One region of the Acidithiobacillus ferrivorans genome, then DNA from elsewhere that is predicted to be linked to it. Evidence: riboswitches for the same ligand, from Rfam matches in the RefSeq annotation. Region 1 holds a riboswitch; the other holds the start of a gene.

Evidence for each region. A riboswitch is a leader RNA that binds a small molecule or an ion and turns the genes downstream of it on or off. The one in region 1 is predicted to bind fluoride.
Region 2: linked by a shared signal. The riboswitch ahead of H2515_RS16225 (respiratory chain complex I subunit 1 family protein) and the one ahead of H2515_RS00660 (respiratory chain complex I subunit 1 family protein) in region 1 are both predicted to bind fluoride.

Annotation. Positions count from the first base shown of each region.
Region 1 covers NZ_CP059488.1:151,055-158,035, reverse strand. The annotation lists gene H2515_RS00680 (glycosyltransferase family 4 protein) at 1-264, shown strand, start outside; gene H2515_RS00675 (helix-turn-helix domain-containing protein) at 407-706, opposite strand; gene H2515_RS00670 (hypothetical protein) at 758-1,042, opposite strand; gene H2515_RS00665 (ArnT family glycosyltransferase) at 1,471-3,132, shown strand; fluoride riboswitch at 3,162-3,225, shown strand; gene H2515_RS00660 (respiratory chain complex I subunit 1 family protein) at 3,279-4,220, shown strand; gene H2515_RS00655 (hydrogenase) at 4,230-4,910, shown strand; gene H2515_RS00650 (proton-conducting transporter transmembrane domain-containing protein) at 4,912-6,372, shown strand; gene H2515_RS00645 (hydrogenase large subunit) at 6,381-6,981, shown strand, end outside.
Region 2 covers NZ_CP059488.1:3,073,129-3,080,109, reverse strand. The annotation lists gene H2515_RS15475 (DUF3387 domain-containing protein) at 1-975, opposite strand, end outside; gene H2515_RS15470 (type I restriction endonuclease subunit R) at 978-1,547, opposite strand; gene eno (phosphopyruvate hydratase) at 1,575-2,870, opposite strand; fluoride riboswitch at 3,149-3,212, shown strand; partial or broken gene H2515_RS16225 (respiratory chain complex I subunit 1 family protein) at 3,385-3,483, shown strand; gene H2515_RS15455 (proton-conducting transporter transmembrane domain-containing protein) at 3,593-5,140, shown strand; gene H2515_RS15450 (fluoride efflux transporter FluC) at 5,156-5,533, shown strand; gene H2515_RS15445 (DUF190 domain-containing protein) at 5,544-5,861, shown strand; gene H2515_RS15440 (HEAT repeat domain-containing protein) at 5,858-6,265, shown strand; gene H2515_RS15435 (hypothetical protein) at 6,249-6,518, shown strand; gene H2515_RS15430 (DUF211 domain-containing protein) at 6,542-6,829, shown strand; gene H2515_RS15425 (hypothetical protein) at 6,826-6,981, shown strand, end outside.

The DNA.
Region 1 (6,981 bases):
GTCATCGCCCGCGATATCCCGGTTTTTCATGAGGTGGCGGGCGATTTCGCCTTTTACTTCCCCAACAGCGATAGCGCCGCCTTGGCCGACAGCCTCCGCCACTGGCTCCAGCTCCACGCCGAGGGCCAAGCCCCTCGCTCCGCCGACATGCCCTACCTCACCTGGGCGCAAAGCACCCAGCAGCTCCTGAAGGTGATCCTGGAAGACCACTGGTACACCACCTATCAGCCCGCAGATGCGCGGGAGACCCCCAGCGCTAAATAATGCGTGCGAGATTTTTTCTACCCCTGGTGTTTTGTGTATGACACCCCAGCCGAATCATTTCGCAAGCGAGCAATCCTTGTTTCGTTGCAAGCTATGGTCAATGCCATCACTTAACCCGCCAATAATGCTTTGAGATCCCTGTTTATGCCGCGTGGCCGTGCAGGGCACGAATCGCCGCATGGGGATCCACAGCCACGATCTGCAAAAGCGCCCTAGCTGGCCCTGCCGGACGTACCCGCTTCTGCTCCCAATTCTGCAAGGTCTTGAGCTTGACCCCGATCATCAGGGCGAACTGCGACTGAGAAAGCCCTGTGGTTTCACGGATAGCCTTCACATCAGGATCCGGAATGCGGGTCGTCCGCCCGTTATCATCCTCGCCGCGCATATGACGGCCCATCCAGCGCACACTATCCAGCAGTTCGTCAAATCCTTGCTCATCCATGATGTAACTCCTGCTCAACGAGCTTTCCTAGCTGACGGATTTGCTCCTGCGTTAGATCTGACCCTTGCCCGTCCACCAGTAGTAGATCACGCGAATCCCTCCACGCTTTCCCCTGCCTTCGACTCCCCACCGCACCTTGCGTAGACCACCGCCATGGGGAATCACCACGCCCAATGCGGGGTTCTCTACCAATGCATTTTGCATGGCTCGGTATCCCTCATCATCGAGGATGGCCACGATGGCTTTGGTGAATACGGGTGACTCGACGATGACCATGTAGTTATCATACGCTGCAAGCGTATGGTGGGCAAGATTTGATGCGGGAAGCCGAAACAAGCCTTCTGCACGCGCTCCTCACCTCAGCCCGCGGATGCGCGGGAGACCACCAACGCTGAATAACGCGTGCAAAACTTTTTCTACTAAATACGGTTGAACAAGGCCGTTCAGAGCTTGCCCTCTGCCGACCTCGCGGCATTCTGGCGTGGGTTCGCTGAATTTGACGCGGCGACCTGGGATACGCAGATTGAGGTCAATGCGACAACAGGTTAGACTGGGCGGGTTGCTGGGAGAAGCGCTCGCCGAGTAGCACAGCGGCACGGTACGCGAGATTTGAGGTACTTCACATCCATCTGAAACAAAACCCTGGGTACCCATCATTAATGTCATTGGCGATGATTATTGCCGGACAAATCCACATACGGTATGAAGTATCGCGATGCTTAGCGACTTATACGAAGCCAGTGTAACCCCACCGGGAGCTGATCATGTTCTCCCGGAATAGTGCCGCCAGCCGATTCTTTGGACTGAAGGCATTCACGATTTTTCTGCTGGCACTGCTGTTCTTCGGCTGTGGCATTGGCAATACCAGTCTTTGGAACATCGACGAACCCATCTATGCCCAGTCGCTGAAGGACCAGATTGCCCAGCACAATCTGGTGGTCCCGACCTTCAATGCGCGGCTGATGCCTGACAAACCCGCACTCAATTACTGGCTCATGTGGACCGGCGTCAAGGTGCTGGGCTTGAACTCCTGGGGTTTACGGATGGGTTCCGCTGTCGTCGGGGCCTTGCTGATCCTCTATCTGATCATGGCCCTGCGGCGTCTGTATGGTGAAAATATTGCGTTGATCGGCGGCCTGCTGACGGCCACGGCGCTGCACAGCACGGTGATTTTCCGCGGCGCCACACCGGACCCCCTCCTCATCCTGACGGTCACCATTGCCCTGCTGAGTTATCTGCGCGGATACCTGTTCCCGGATATCCGCAGCCGCGAACTGCTCATCACCTATGCCGCCATGGCCTTCGCCACCCTGGATAAAGGCCCCATCGGCTTCCTGCTACCGGGCCTGATTATCGTGCTGTTTTTGTTGCTGCGCCGGGAGCTGTCCTTTCTCTGGCGGGAAGGTCGGCTGGACTGGGGGATACCGCTTTTTCTGCTTATTATGCTGCCCTGGTATCTTGCCGTGGGCGTCGAAACCCACTGGGCCTGGGATCGCGCCTTCATCTTCAAGCAGAATATCGGTCGCTTTGATGACAGCATGCAGGGGCACCGCGGCCCCTGGGTGTATTATCCGATCAGCACTTTTCTCGGGATGCTGCCCTGGTCGATCTTTTTACCGCAGGTTTTTCGGGATATCTGGCTTTCCCGCCAGCACTTTTTACGCAGCCAGCCGAAGACGCTTTTTCTGCTGGTCTGGGCGACGGCGTGGATCGGCTTTTTTACCCTGTCTGCAACCAAGCTCCCCAATTATGTCTGGGAAGCCTACCCGCCGCTCTTCATTCTGCTGGCCGCTTATTTTGAGAAAGTCCGCGTTGCCGCCACGCAGCCCGCGCGCTGGGGAATGGCGGCCTCTCTCGGGGTGCTGTTTCTCATCGGGCTGGCACTGAGTGTCTTCGCCGCCTGGGTGGTGCCTTTGCGCGAGCCGCAGCTACCGGGCATGGTGGAGATCGGGATACCTTATATGCTGGCAGCAGCGGTCGCCCTCGTGCTGCTCCGGCGGCAACGCTGGCCGCAGGCTGGAGTCACCCTGGCTGGCGGCAGTGTGGCGCTGGCGGCACTGCTGGTTTTCGTCATCACCCCGCCCATTAACGCCGTGAAACCCGCACGGGCGATGGGGCAACGCATTGCTGCCCTGCAGGGCCCGCAGCCCTACCGGCTCGCCTCCTGGCAGTGGTTTCAGCCGAATTTTCTGTTTTATGCCGGGCGCGGCAACATGCCCATCCGGCATCTGCGGGCATTGACGGAGTTACCTGCGGTCCTCGGCCCGGAGCCTCTTTATCTGGTTTGTCCGGCCAGTGATATACCTGCCGTTCGCGCCGCAGTGCCCGCCGCCTATCAGCAGCAAACCATCATGATACGATACGAAATCTACAATCACACGGATATCGCGCTCCTCCGCATCAGCGCACGGCAGGAAACATCTTGACCTCCATAACGCGCCAAACTACCATAAATAAAACATGTGGTGATGGAGTCCACCCGATAACCGCCTTTATAGGCTAATGACTGCTACTGATCCTGATCGCAAGGTCGGGCCGTGGAGCGTCATGGAAACCATATAAAGGGGAAGACATGTTCGGCGATATCGTCCTGCAGTGTGGACAAGTCTTGACGGTGCTTTTGTTGTCACCGCTTTTGCACGGCTTCATGGTCACCATGGAAGAGCGCGTTCAGCGCGGACAGGGGCCGTCCATATTCCAGCCCTATCGGGATCTCTGGAAACTATTTCACAAAACCCTGCTGATACCGGAATCCGCATCCTGGGTGTTTTTCTGGGCGCCGGTGGTGGCTTTTACCGCTATGCTCATCGTGCCGATGCTGATTCCGGTGCTGACCAATTTCCCCCTGCCGCTCTCGGACATGGGCGATATCCTCGGCGGCGGCCTGATTCTGACCCTCGGTGGCTTTTTCATCCTGCTGGCCGGGCTGGATACGGGTCAGCCCTTTGGTGGACTGGGTTCCAGCCGGGCGGTTATGCTCGCCATCCTCGCCGAGCCGACCCTGATCCTGGTCTTTGTGGGTATCACCTTTCTCGATCACTCCATGCTGCCTTTCGTCGCCAATCACCTGCTGGCACAGCATCCGGCAGCCTACTGGAGCCCGGCGCATATTTTTCTGATCTTCGCTTTTTTCATCCTGCTGACGGTGGAAACGGACCGCCTGCCCATCCACTCCACCATCCCTTACGAAATTTACATGATCGACGAGGCGCGAATTCTGGAGTATTCCGGGCCATTGCTGGCCCTGCTCAAATGGGCGGGCTGGATGAAGCAGTTTTTACTCTACACCATTTTCCTCAATGTCTTTTTCTTTCCGTGGGGATTGTCCACGACGGGCAGTCTGGGTTCAGTGCTGCTGGCGTTGCTTATCATACTGGCCAAATATGGCGCGGTGGGGCTGGTGATGGTGGCCGTGGATACGCTGCAGTCGCGACTACGCTTCTATCGTTATCAGGAGCCGCTGGCGCTGTCTTTTCTCTTTGCCGTGCTGGCCATCGTGGCTGACCAGCTTTAGGAGGGTGCGATGCTGATCTTTCATCTCGGTCCCCTGGCTACGTCCCTGTTCAGTCTGCTGGCGATTCTGGCGCTGGTGCTGTCCTTTGTGATGCTGGCATCTCATTGGCTGAAGAATCATGTTTATGCTTTTGCGGCAGAATCCTGGACTATCGCGGCCATTTCCGCCGCTATCGGCTATTACGGGCATTATCCCGAACTCTACCTCATCGCCGTTCTGACAGCGCTTTTTCGCGGAACCATCCTGCCCTACCTGGTGCTACGTCTGGTCAACCGACTGGATATCCAACGCGAGTTCACCCCGCTGCTCAAACCTTCCTCCAGCATGGTCCTTGGCGCGGCGCTGGTGATTTTCTCCTACGAGGTCGCGCGACAGCTGGGGGTGGCGCTGCACCTGACCGACAACATTGCGGTGCTGGCCCTGACCTGCATGTTCAGCCTCAAGCTCATCGGCTTTTTGATGATGATCCTGCGCTCCGAGGCCATCAGCCATATTTTGGGGCTGCTGGTGATTGAAAATGGTATTTTTCTGGGCTCACAGATTCTCGTGCCCGGCATGCCGGTGCTCCTGGAACTGGTGATCATCTTCGACCTGATGACCATTGTCATGGCCTTCGGGATGCTGGTGCGTTTCCTGCAGGCCCACGCCGGGACGACCAGCAGCCGCGGCCTGCAAAAGCTGGTGGGCTGAGATGGATTTTACGGCGCTCATTGCTGCCCTGTGGATTGTGCCCGCGGTAGCTATTGTGCTGATCATGGCCATACGCCGCCCGCGCTGGGCGGAGTATCTGAATCTGACGTCATCGGTGGCCGTTTTTGGCCTGACTCTGGCCATTCTGGTAGCCCTGCCCGGCAAGGCACTGGTGACCGGTGCAGGCTATATTCTGCTGACGCCGCTGGGGGCCTGGGTGCTGCTCTGCGTTGGGCTGGTCTACCTGCTGGCGTCTCTCTATGCCATCGGCTATATGCGCCTGCTTCCCGAGGAAAAGCCCCGTCTCCACAAATATTATGCCTTACAGGCCGGCTTTGCGTTGACCATGCTGATCGCGCCACTAATGAACAATCCCGGCATCTTCTGGATTGCCATCGACTTCACTACCATCGTCAGCGCCTTTCTGGTGGGTTTCGAGCGGGAGGCGGAGTGTATCGAGGCGGCGTGGAAATATCTGATCATCGTTTCTGCGGGTCTGGCATTGGCGCTGCTCGGCATCATTCTCTTCTACTGGGGCGGGACCTTCACCCTGGGGCCGACCTATGCCCTGACCTGGGCTAATTTGCGGGAAGTGGCGCCGCATGTGCCGGAGACGCTGCTCTTTCTCGCCTTTCTGCTCACCCTGGTGGGCTTCGGCACCAAGATGGGTCTAGCACCCATGCATACCTGGCTGCCCGATGCCCACAGCGAAGGCCCGGCGCCGGTTTCCGCCATGCTTTCCGGGGCACTGCTGAATATCGCCCTGCTCGGCATCTACCGGTTTCTGTCCATCGTCGACAGCGGTGGTTATGGAGTGATGGGGCATACGGCACTGCTGGTGCTGGGCGTCATTTCCCTCTTCGTCGCCGGAATGTTCATCGTCCGGCAGGATGGCGCCAAGCGCATGCTCGCCTATTCCTCCCTGGAACACATGGGAGTGCTGGCCATCGGCTTTGGTTTCGGCGGCCCCCTGGCCTTCGCCGGGGCCATGTATCACATGATCAACCATTCCCTGACCAAATCCATGATGTTTTTCGGTGCTGGCAACATGATGCGCGCCTATGGCACCAAGTCCATGAGCCAGATGCGACGGGTATTGCGTTATTACCCGGTCAGTGGCGCGCTCTGGCTGCTGGGGGCGGTGGCCATTACCGGAGCACCGCCTTTCGGGCTTTTTCTCTCGGAAATCACCATCCTGCGTGGTGGTATACTGAGCCCCAACCCCTGGGCGGTGTGGGTGATGGCGATATTGCTGATCCTCATTTTCGTCGCCTTCATGAACCACTTCCGGCGCATGATCTGGGGACCGGAACCGGCGCCCGGTGCGGAGCCGACCCTGAAGCTGTCCGTCTGGAATACCCTGCCCATGTGGCTCGCCTTTGTACCGATTCTGGTGCTTGGACTGTGGTGGCCGGAAGGGCTGTGGCATTTCTTTCAGCAGGCTTTTCGGGCGCAACCATGAGTGCGGCCATGACCTATAACGATTGCGAACGGCGCCAGATATCGGCAGCGGAGCTCACGGCGGTCGCCACCGACTGCATAGCCGCCGGGATGCGCTTTCAGATGGCCTGGCATGATTGGGAGGAGGGTGTCTGTGTCGTGCGCTATCTGATCAGCCAAGGCAACCGGGTACCTTTTCTGCTATTGGAGTTGCGTACGGACGAAACCTTGCCGTCCCTGGCGGCCATCGTGCCTCTGCTCGGCTGGTATGAGCGGGAGATGCAGGATCTCGGTGGTCTGCGCTTTACGGGGCATCCAGAGCCCTATCCCCTGGTGATCCACGAAGGATTTTCGCTGCCGCGCCCGCCGCTGGGGCGGGAGGGGCCGGAAGGCCACCTCAGCGGTGCGTATGCACCGCCCACCATGCCGGAAGTGCGGGGAGATCAGGTACAAGACCTCTATTGGGGGCCAATACGGGCCGATGTGGTGGAGACGGGGGAATTTCACTTCTCTTACATCGGCGAGGCCATCCTCCACTACCATCCCCGGCTGTTTTTCAAACATCGTGGGATGGAAGCACGCTTTGCCGGACAGCGTGTCGAGGCGGCCGTTTTTCTGGCGGAGCGCGTGT
Region 2 (6,981 bases), 240 kb from region 1:
ACGAAATTGACGATTTTTGCCGATGAACTGTCGAACTCGGGGCGCCTGTTCGCGGATGGACCAGTCGATGCGGGTGTTTTGGCGCACGGTATCGGCCACCTCTTTTGCAATCATTTTCAGGGCATCGTCACCCATGGCCTGTACGGCGGAATCATTGGTCGCCAGGGCATCATAAAATGCCGCTTCGTCCTTGCTGAGGCCCAGTGCAGCATGGCGTTGATCCAGCGCCTGTAATGCTTTGGCCAGCTCGATGAGTTCCTGCATCACCTCAACGGTATCCACCGAGCGGTTGTGGTATTTGCGCAGGGCTTCTTCCAGCTTCTCTGAAAACGCCTTGCTCTGGATCAGGTTGCCCTTGCCCTCTTTGCGTACCTTGTCCTGCAACAGGCGACGCAACATTTCCAGGGCCAGATTCTTTTCTGGCATGGCTTGAATCTGCTCGATGAAGGCATCGGACAGCAGGGATATTTCGCCCTTGGGTAGTCCAGCCACGGCATACAGGTCCACCACACCTTCCGGGGCAATCGATTGGTCGATCAACTGGCGGATGGCATATTCCTGCTCTTCCACCAGGGATTCCGCGTCGCTTGTCTTGTCTAGTGTGGCGCGGACACTCAGGAAGAATACGATCTCGGTGCGGCAGCGTTCTACCATGTCATCGCCGTCGGCCAAAGTTGCCGCCTTTTTCAGGCCGGATGTGGCATTTCGATACCGCCTCTTGATGCCTTCTTCTGTGATCTCTTGGGACAGGATGAACTCGGTGGCCTTACGCAGGGTGGCGACCTTCTCGGAACCATCCCCAGTCAAATAGTCCTGATAATCGCAATCATGGAAAATGCTACGGCAGATATCCAGCTTTTCCAGCAGTACCTTTATCGCAGCCTGCACGGTTTCCGCTGGATTGCCCTTGCCACCGGATCGGGTGTACGTCTCAATGGCGTTTTTCAGGTCCTGGGCGATGCCGATGTAGTCCACCACTAGGCCCCAGACTTATTGGTAAATACCCGATTGACCCGTGCGATGGCCTGAATGAGGCTGTGCCCACGCATGGGCTTGTCCACATAGAGGGTGTTCAGGGCCGGGGCGTCGAATCCTGTCAGCCACATATCCCGCACGATGACGATCTCTAGGGGTTGCACCCCGGCAGGGGGGTCATCGGGATCTTTCAGGCGGTCGCCAATATCCTCACAACCTCTTTTGGTGCGGATGTGTTGCTTCCATTCGATGGGATCGCTGGCGTTTCCGGTCATAACCACCTTGATGCGGCCCTGGGTGTCGTCATCGCTGTGCCAGTCTGGACGCAGTTTGGTGATGGCATTATAGAGTTCCACGGCGATTCGGCGGCTCATGGCGACGATCATGGCCTTACCGGACAGGATGCTCTTGCGCTTTTCCCAGTGATCCAGAATATCGGCGGCAATCTGCTCGACCCTTTTCGGCGCACCCACTAGGGCTTCCAGTTGCGCCCAGCGGGTTTTCAGGCGTTCCTTACAATCGAAATGGAAAGGTTTTTCGAGCTGCCCTGCACTTGAAGTCCGCCTGGCCACTGGTACAGATACTTGTACGGGACGTGCTCAGAAACGGACCGGTCGGCAAAACGCGTGTTTACCAGCGAAGCTGGCAGCGCTGCCCAGTTCTTCCTCGATACGCAGCAACTGGTTGTACTTGGCCACCCGTTCGCCACGCGCCGGAGCACCCGACTTCAGATGCCCCGTATCCAGGGCGACGGTGAGGTCGGCGATGAAATCGTCGGTGGTTTCGCCGGAGCGATGCGAGACAAAGGCCCCCCAGCCGTGATATTGCGCCAGCCGTGTGGCGGTGATGGTCTCGGTCACCGTACCGATCTGATTGAGTTTGATGAGGGTGGCGTTGGCAATATTGTCTTCCATGGCGCGGGTGATGATTTTGGGGTTGGTACAGAAGATGTCGTCGCCAACCAGTTCGATGACGCCACCGAGCTTCTCATTCAGCAACTTCCAGCTCTCCCAGTCGTTCTCCGCGAGGCCATCTTCCAGCAGAACCACCGGATAATTGCGGACGATTTCTTCGTAGTAGGCCACCATCTCCACACTGCTGATGGCCCGCTTCTCGGTACGTAGCTGATAGACGCCGTCCTTGAAAAACTCCGAGGATGCGGGGTCGATGGCGATGCCGGCGTCCCGGCCCGGTTCAAACCCAGCCTTACGGATGGCGTCCAGCAATAGATCATAGGATTCATGGTTGGAGGACACCATCGGCGCAAAACCGCCTTCATCACCGACGCCGACGGAGAGATGTTTCTCCAGCAGGATGGCCTGCAGGGCGTGATAGATTTCCGCCCCCCAACGCAGGGCTTCACGGAATGTGTTCGCGCCATAGGGCACCAGCATGCACTCCTGGAAGTCGGCGCCTTGCCAGTGGGCGTGAACGCCACCATTGAGTACGTTGAAACAGGGGACCGGCAGGCGGGTGGCGCCTGGGCCGCCCAGATAGGCGTAGAGGGGCAGATCGCTGTAGTTGGCCGCAGCGCGGGCGCAGGCCATGGAGACGCCGAGCAGGGCATTGGCGCCAAGCCGACTTTTGTTGTCGGTGCCGTCCAGTCCGATAAGGGTGTCGTCGATGGCCTTCTGTTCCCGGACATTCAGATACTGCAGGTCCGGGGCGATGATTTCTTCAATGTTCCGAATGACTTTTTCCACACCCTTGCCGTCATAGCGACGCGGATCGCCGTCGCGCAACTCTGCTGCTTCCCTGCTGCCGGTGGAGGCACCGGAAGGTACTGCCGCCCGGGCGCGGCTGCCGTCGGCCAGGAATACTTCTACTTCCACCGTGGGATTACCCCGTGAGTCCAAAATTTCGCGGGCGATGATATCTTCAATACGGCTGTCCATAAATGCTCCTGTCTCGCCGATCTTGCGTGTCGCGGCTATCGGTAGTAAACGAGAAAAATTAGTAGAGTGTCAAACATGGGTTAGTTGCGATAGGTCAACTGCACTGTGAATCTCGCGCAGCATGTCATCATCACTATCTATGGAGACCCAGTTCCGAAAAGCACCCGAACGTGCGAGTAACGGCTCAACCGACCGAAGCACTATAATGATTGTAAAAATGTTATTTTTTAATTACTTTTAACTGCTTGACCTAGCCATCACGCTTTACTACTATAATTAACATGAGTGGCGATGGAGTCCGCCCAATAACCGCCTTTATAGGCTAATGACTGCTACTGATCCTGATCGCAAGGTCGGGCGGTGGGGAGTTGGAAACCTATATAAAGGGGGAGGCATGCTCGGCGATATCGTCTTGCAGTGTGGACAAGTCTTGACGGTGATATGGTTATCACCGCTCTTGCACGGCTTCGTTGTCACCATGGAAGAGCGCGTTCAGCGCGGACAAGGGCCGTCCATATTCCAGCCCTATCGGGATCTCTGGAAACTCTTCCACAAAACCCTGCTGATACTGGAATCTGCGTCCTGGGTGTTTTTCTGGGCGCCGGTGGTGGCTTTTACCGCCATGCTCATCGTGCTGATGCTGATTCCGGTGCTGACCAATTTCCCGCTGCCCCTGTCCGATATGGGGGATATCCTCGGCGGCGGCCTGATTCTGACCCTCGGTGGTCGGCCTGCAGGAAACCCAACGCGGCGGGCAGGCCAGTCTCTATATGCTGGCCCTGTTGGAAATCGGCGCGGTGGCGTTGTTGCTCTGCCTGGTGCTGCTCGGCGCGAGCGATACGCAGTTTGCCGTCTGGGCAGCGAGCTGGTCCACTTATGGCACGGCGGCCTTCGGAGTGGCGGTGCTGTTTATCATCGGCTTCGGCGCCAAGCTCGGCATCCTGCCCTTTTACGAATGGTATCCGGGTGCTTACGGGAGTGGCAGTGGTGCTTCGGGGGCACTGCTTTCCGGCATTGTGCTGAACGTCGCGTATTTCGCCCTGGGACGGGCCATGCTCGACTGGTTGCCGGTCAGCGCCGCCACCGGTGTGGGCATTCTGCTGGTGGCCCTGGGGACGGTATCCGCCATCCTCGCTATTCTCTACGCCTTTCAACAGGAAGACTGGCGACGCCTGCTGGCATTTTCTACGGCGGAAAATGCGGGGCTGGCGGTGGTCGCGCTGGGTGCCGCCTCCCTGTTCCGGGCCGACGGCCTGTCCATGCTGACGACTCTGGCCTGGACGGTAGGCCTGATTCATCTCGGCGGCCATAGTCTGGCCAAGGGTGCCATGATGCTCAGCGCCGATCGGGTGGCGGCGGTGCGCGGCAACTATCAGATCGCGCAGAGCCGGGTACTGGCCCTCGCCCCTTGGACTTTAGGCATCGGCGCCCTGTTCGGGGCCATGAGTCTCGCCGCCATGCCGCCCATGGCGGGTTTTGCCAGCGAATGGTACCTCTTTCAAACCGTGTTTCAGGATTTCCATCTGACTTCTTCTGCCGCCCGGGTAGCGCTGGCGCTGAGCGGTGCTGGCCTGGCCCTGACCGCTGCCATTGCCCTGGCGACCATGGTCAAAGTCTTCGGCATCGGCCTGCTGGGACGGGAGGAAAACCCGACCGAAGTCACGGGCCGCTGGCCGCTTCTGGGTCTGGGTCTTTTGGTGCTGGCCTATGCCGTGGCGCTGCCCTGGACATTAGCGGCACTGGTCCGGGACGGCTGGCCCGCCGTTCCCGCCGCTGTGGCCGCCATGGTGCGCGGCCCGATACTGGTGCCATTGACTCCTCATTTCGCCTTTATTTCGCCCCCTTTGTTGCTGCTCATGGGAGTATTACTGGCACTGATTCCCCTGGGTTTGCTGGGCTGGAGCCAGCACAGTCACGGCCGCCGCCGGGTACCCGTATGGGGTCACGGCCTGCGCCGGATACCGGCGGACAATGCGGTGACTGCGCTGGCTTTTTCCAATGCACTGCGGGAATTTTATAGCTTTGTGTACCGGCCCAGCACCAATACCGAAAAAAGCCATACGGACCGCCATTATTTCGTTCATGAGGTGCACTTCAATTACAGTCAGGCCCCCGTCTTTGGACCCTGGTTGTTTCGCCCGGCAGTACGCCTGGTGCAGAATCTCAGCGACCGGATTGGTCTGACCTTGCAAAATGGCTCACTCAACGCCTATCTCGCTTATATCGGGATACTGTTGATCGTCATTTTGGGCAGCGTCTTTTATTTGTAATAGGAAGGAGTAAGGATGTTCGCAACATTCGGATATGTTACTTTTTTTGCCTTGATTGGCGTCTGGGCGCGCTATGGTCAGAATTTGCTGGTGCAGACCGTGTTTGGCCGTAATTTTCCATGGGCGATTCTGAGTATCAATGTGATGGGCTGTTTTCTCATGGGGTTTCTGTTTTTTGAGACCTTGGATCGTATCTCTGTGAGTCCAGAATTACGCACAGGCATACTTACTGGCGGATTAGGCACCTACACCACTTTTTCGACTTTTTCTGTGGAAACACTGGTACTTTTTGAAAATGGCGAGCCGGTTAAGGGCCTCATCTATGTATTTTCGACAATGGTTTTATGTCTGGGTGCGACTTTTTCCGGTGCCTGGGTTTCGCGCAGTATTTGAGAGGTGACTCATGACAACCGTATCTGTAGTACGTATTTACATTAAAGAAGGTGACAAGCATAGCGGACACAATCTTATGCAAGATATTTTCCGCATGCTCCATGATCAGTACAAGGTGCGTGGTGTTACCGCCTTTCGCGGTATCGCGGGTTTTGGCAGCAAAGGCGAGGTTTTTGCTGATGACATTATGCATTTCAACGTCCATCTGCCGCTGGTGCTGGAATTTTTTGATGAACCAGAGACGGTGGACATCGTGATGCCGCACCTGCGGGAATTGGTGCCACCAGGCCATATTCTGCGCTGGGAAGCCGATTGCGGCTGCGAATGAACCATCATTACTGCCCGCTCTGTTATGCGGAAATGCCCATCGGCTCAATCATCTGTCCGACCTGCGGGCAAGATGTTGAGGGCTGGGAACGTCACACACCGTACTACAACCGCTTGATCTGGGCGCTGAAAAATCCCCATTCCGAAGTACGGATGGGAGCTATTCTCAGCTTGCAGAATCACAGACGTGACGGTGCGGCAGGGCCGCTGGCGGAATGCGCCATGAACTGGCCTATTGATGTGGTGCAGGGAATGGCCGTTGTCGAGGCCATAGCCAAACTGCCGGACGGCGCCGAGAAAACCGCTGCCTTACGGCAATTACAGCAACATGAAGCCCATGCAATACGCGTTGCTGCAGGAGAACTGCTGGCAAAGGGAGCAGATAACGATGGTCATTCGACTTAAACAGTCAGTGGATGCACTGGCAGAGCGCGTCGTCCGTAAAGCCAGTGAATACCCGCGTATCGGCGTAGCGCTGTGGATATGCCACAACGGATCAGCCCATGTTGTGCCTGTGAAGGATTCCGTACTGTCCGGCCCTGGCACTGCTGAGCCCTGCCTGTTGATTGGTCATTATCGGACGCCCTGTGAACCTGAGAATATTGTCGAAGATATTGAGTGGGTGGTCCGCGCCGTCCATATGGGACGGCCACATTAGAATCACAGGGAGCACTTTATAAAATGCGTATCAGAAGGCTCGTACTGGATGTTGATAAGGCTTTTGCTCAGCCCAGTCTGTTCGATATTGCCGCCGCTATCGAAAAAGTCAGCGGTGTGGAGGGTTTTAACATTTCGGTGGAAGAAGTCGATCAGGAAACAGTCGGCACACTGATCAATGTGGAAGGTGACAATATCGATTATATCGGATTGCTCGCGGCCATCGAAAAAAGTGGTGCCGCCGTGCATGGTGTCGAGGAAATTGTCGTCGGCAATCGCATGGTCGATTACCGGCGACGGGCTAGCAAATGAAAATATCGCGCCGGGAAATATTTCCCATAGTACTTGGCCTTGCCGACGGAACATGCACGGCGCTCGTGCTCGCCAGTCAAAAGATGATGACGGGCGGCATCGACGTCTGGCAGGCCTTTCGTATTGGCATTATCACCTCTGCATCAGGCTTC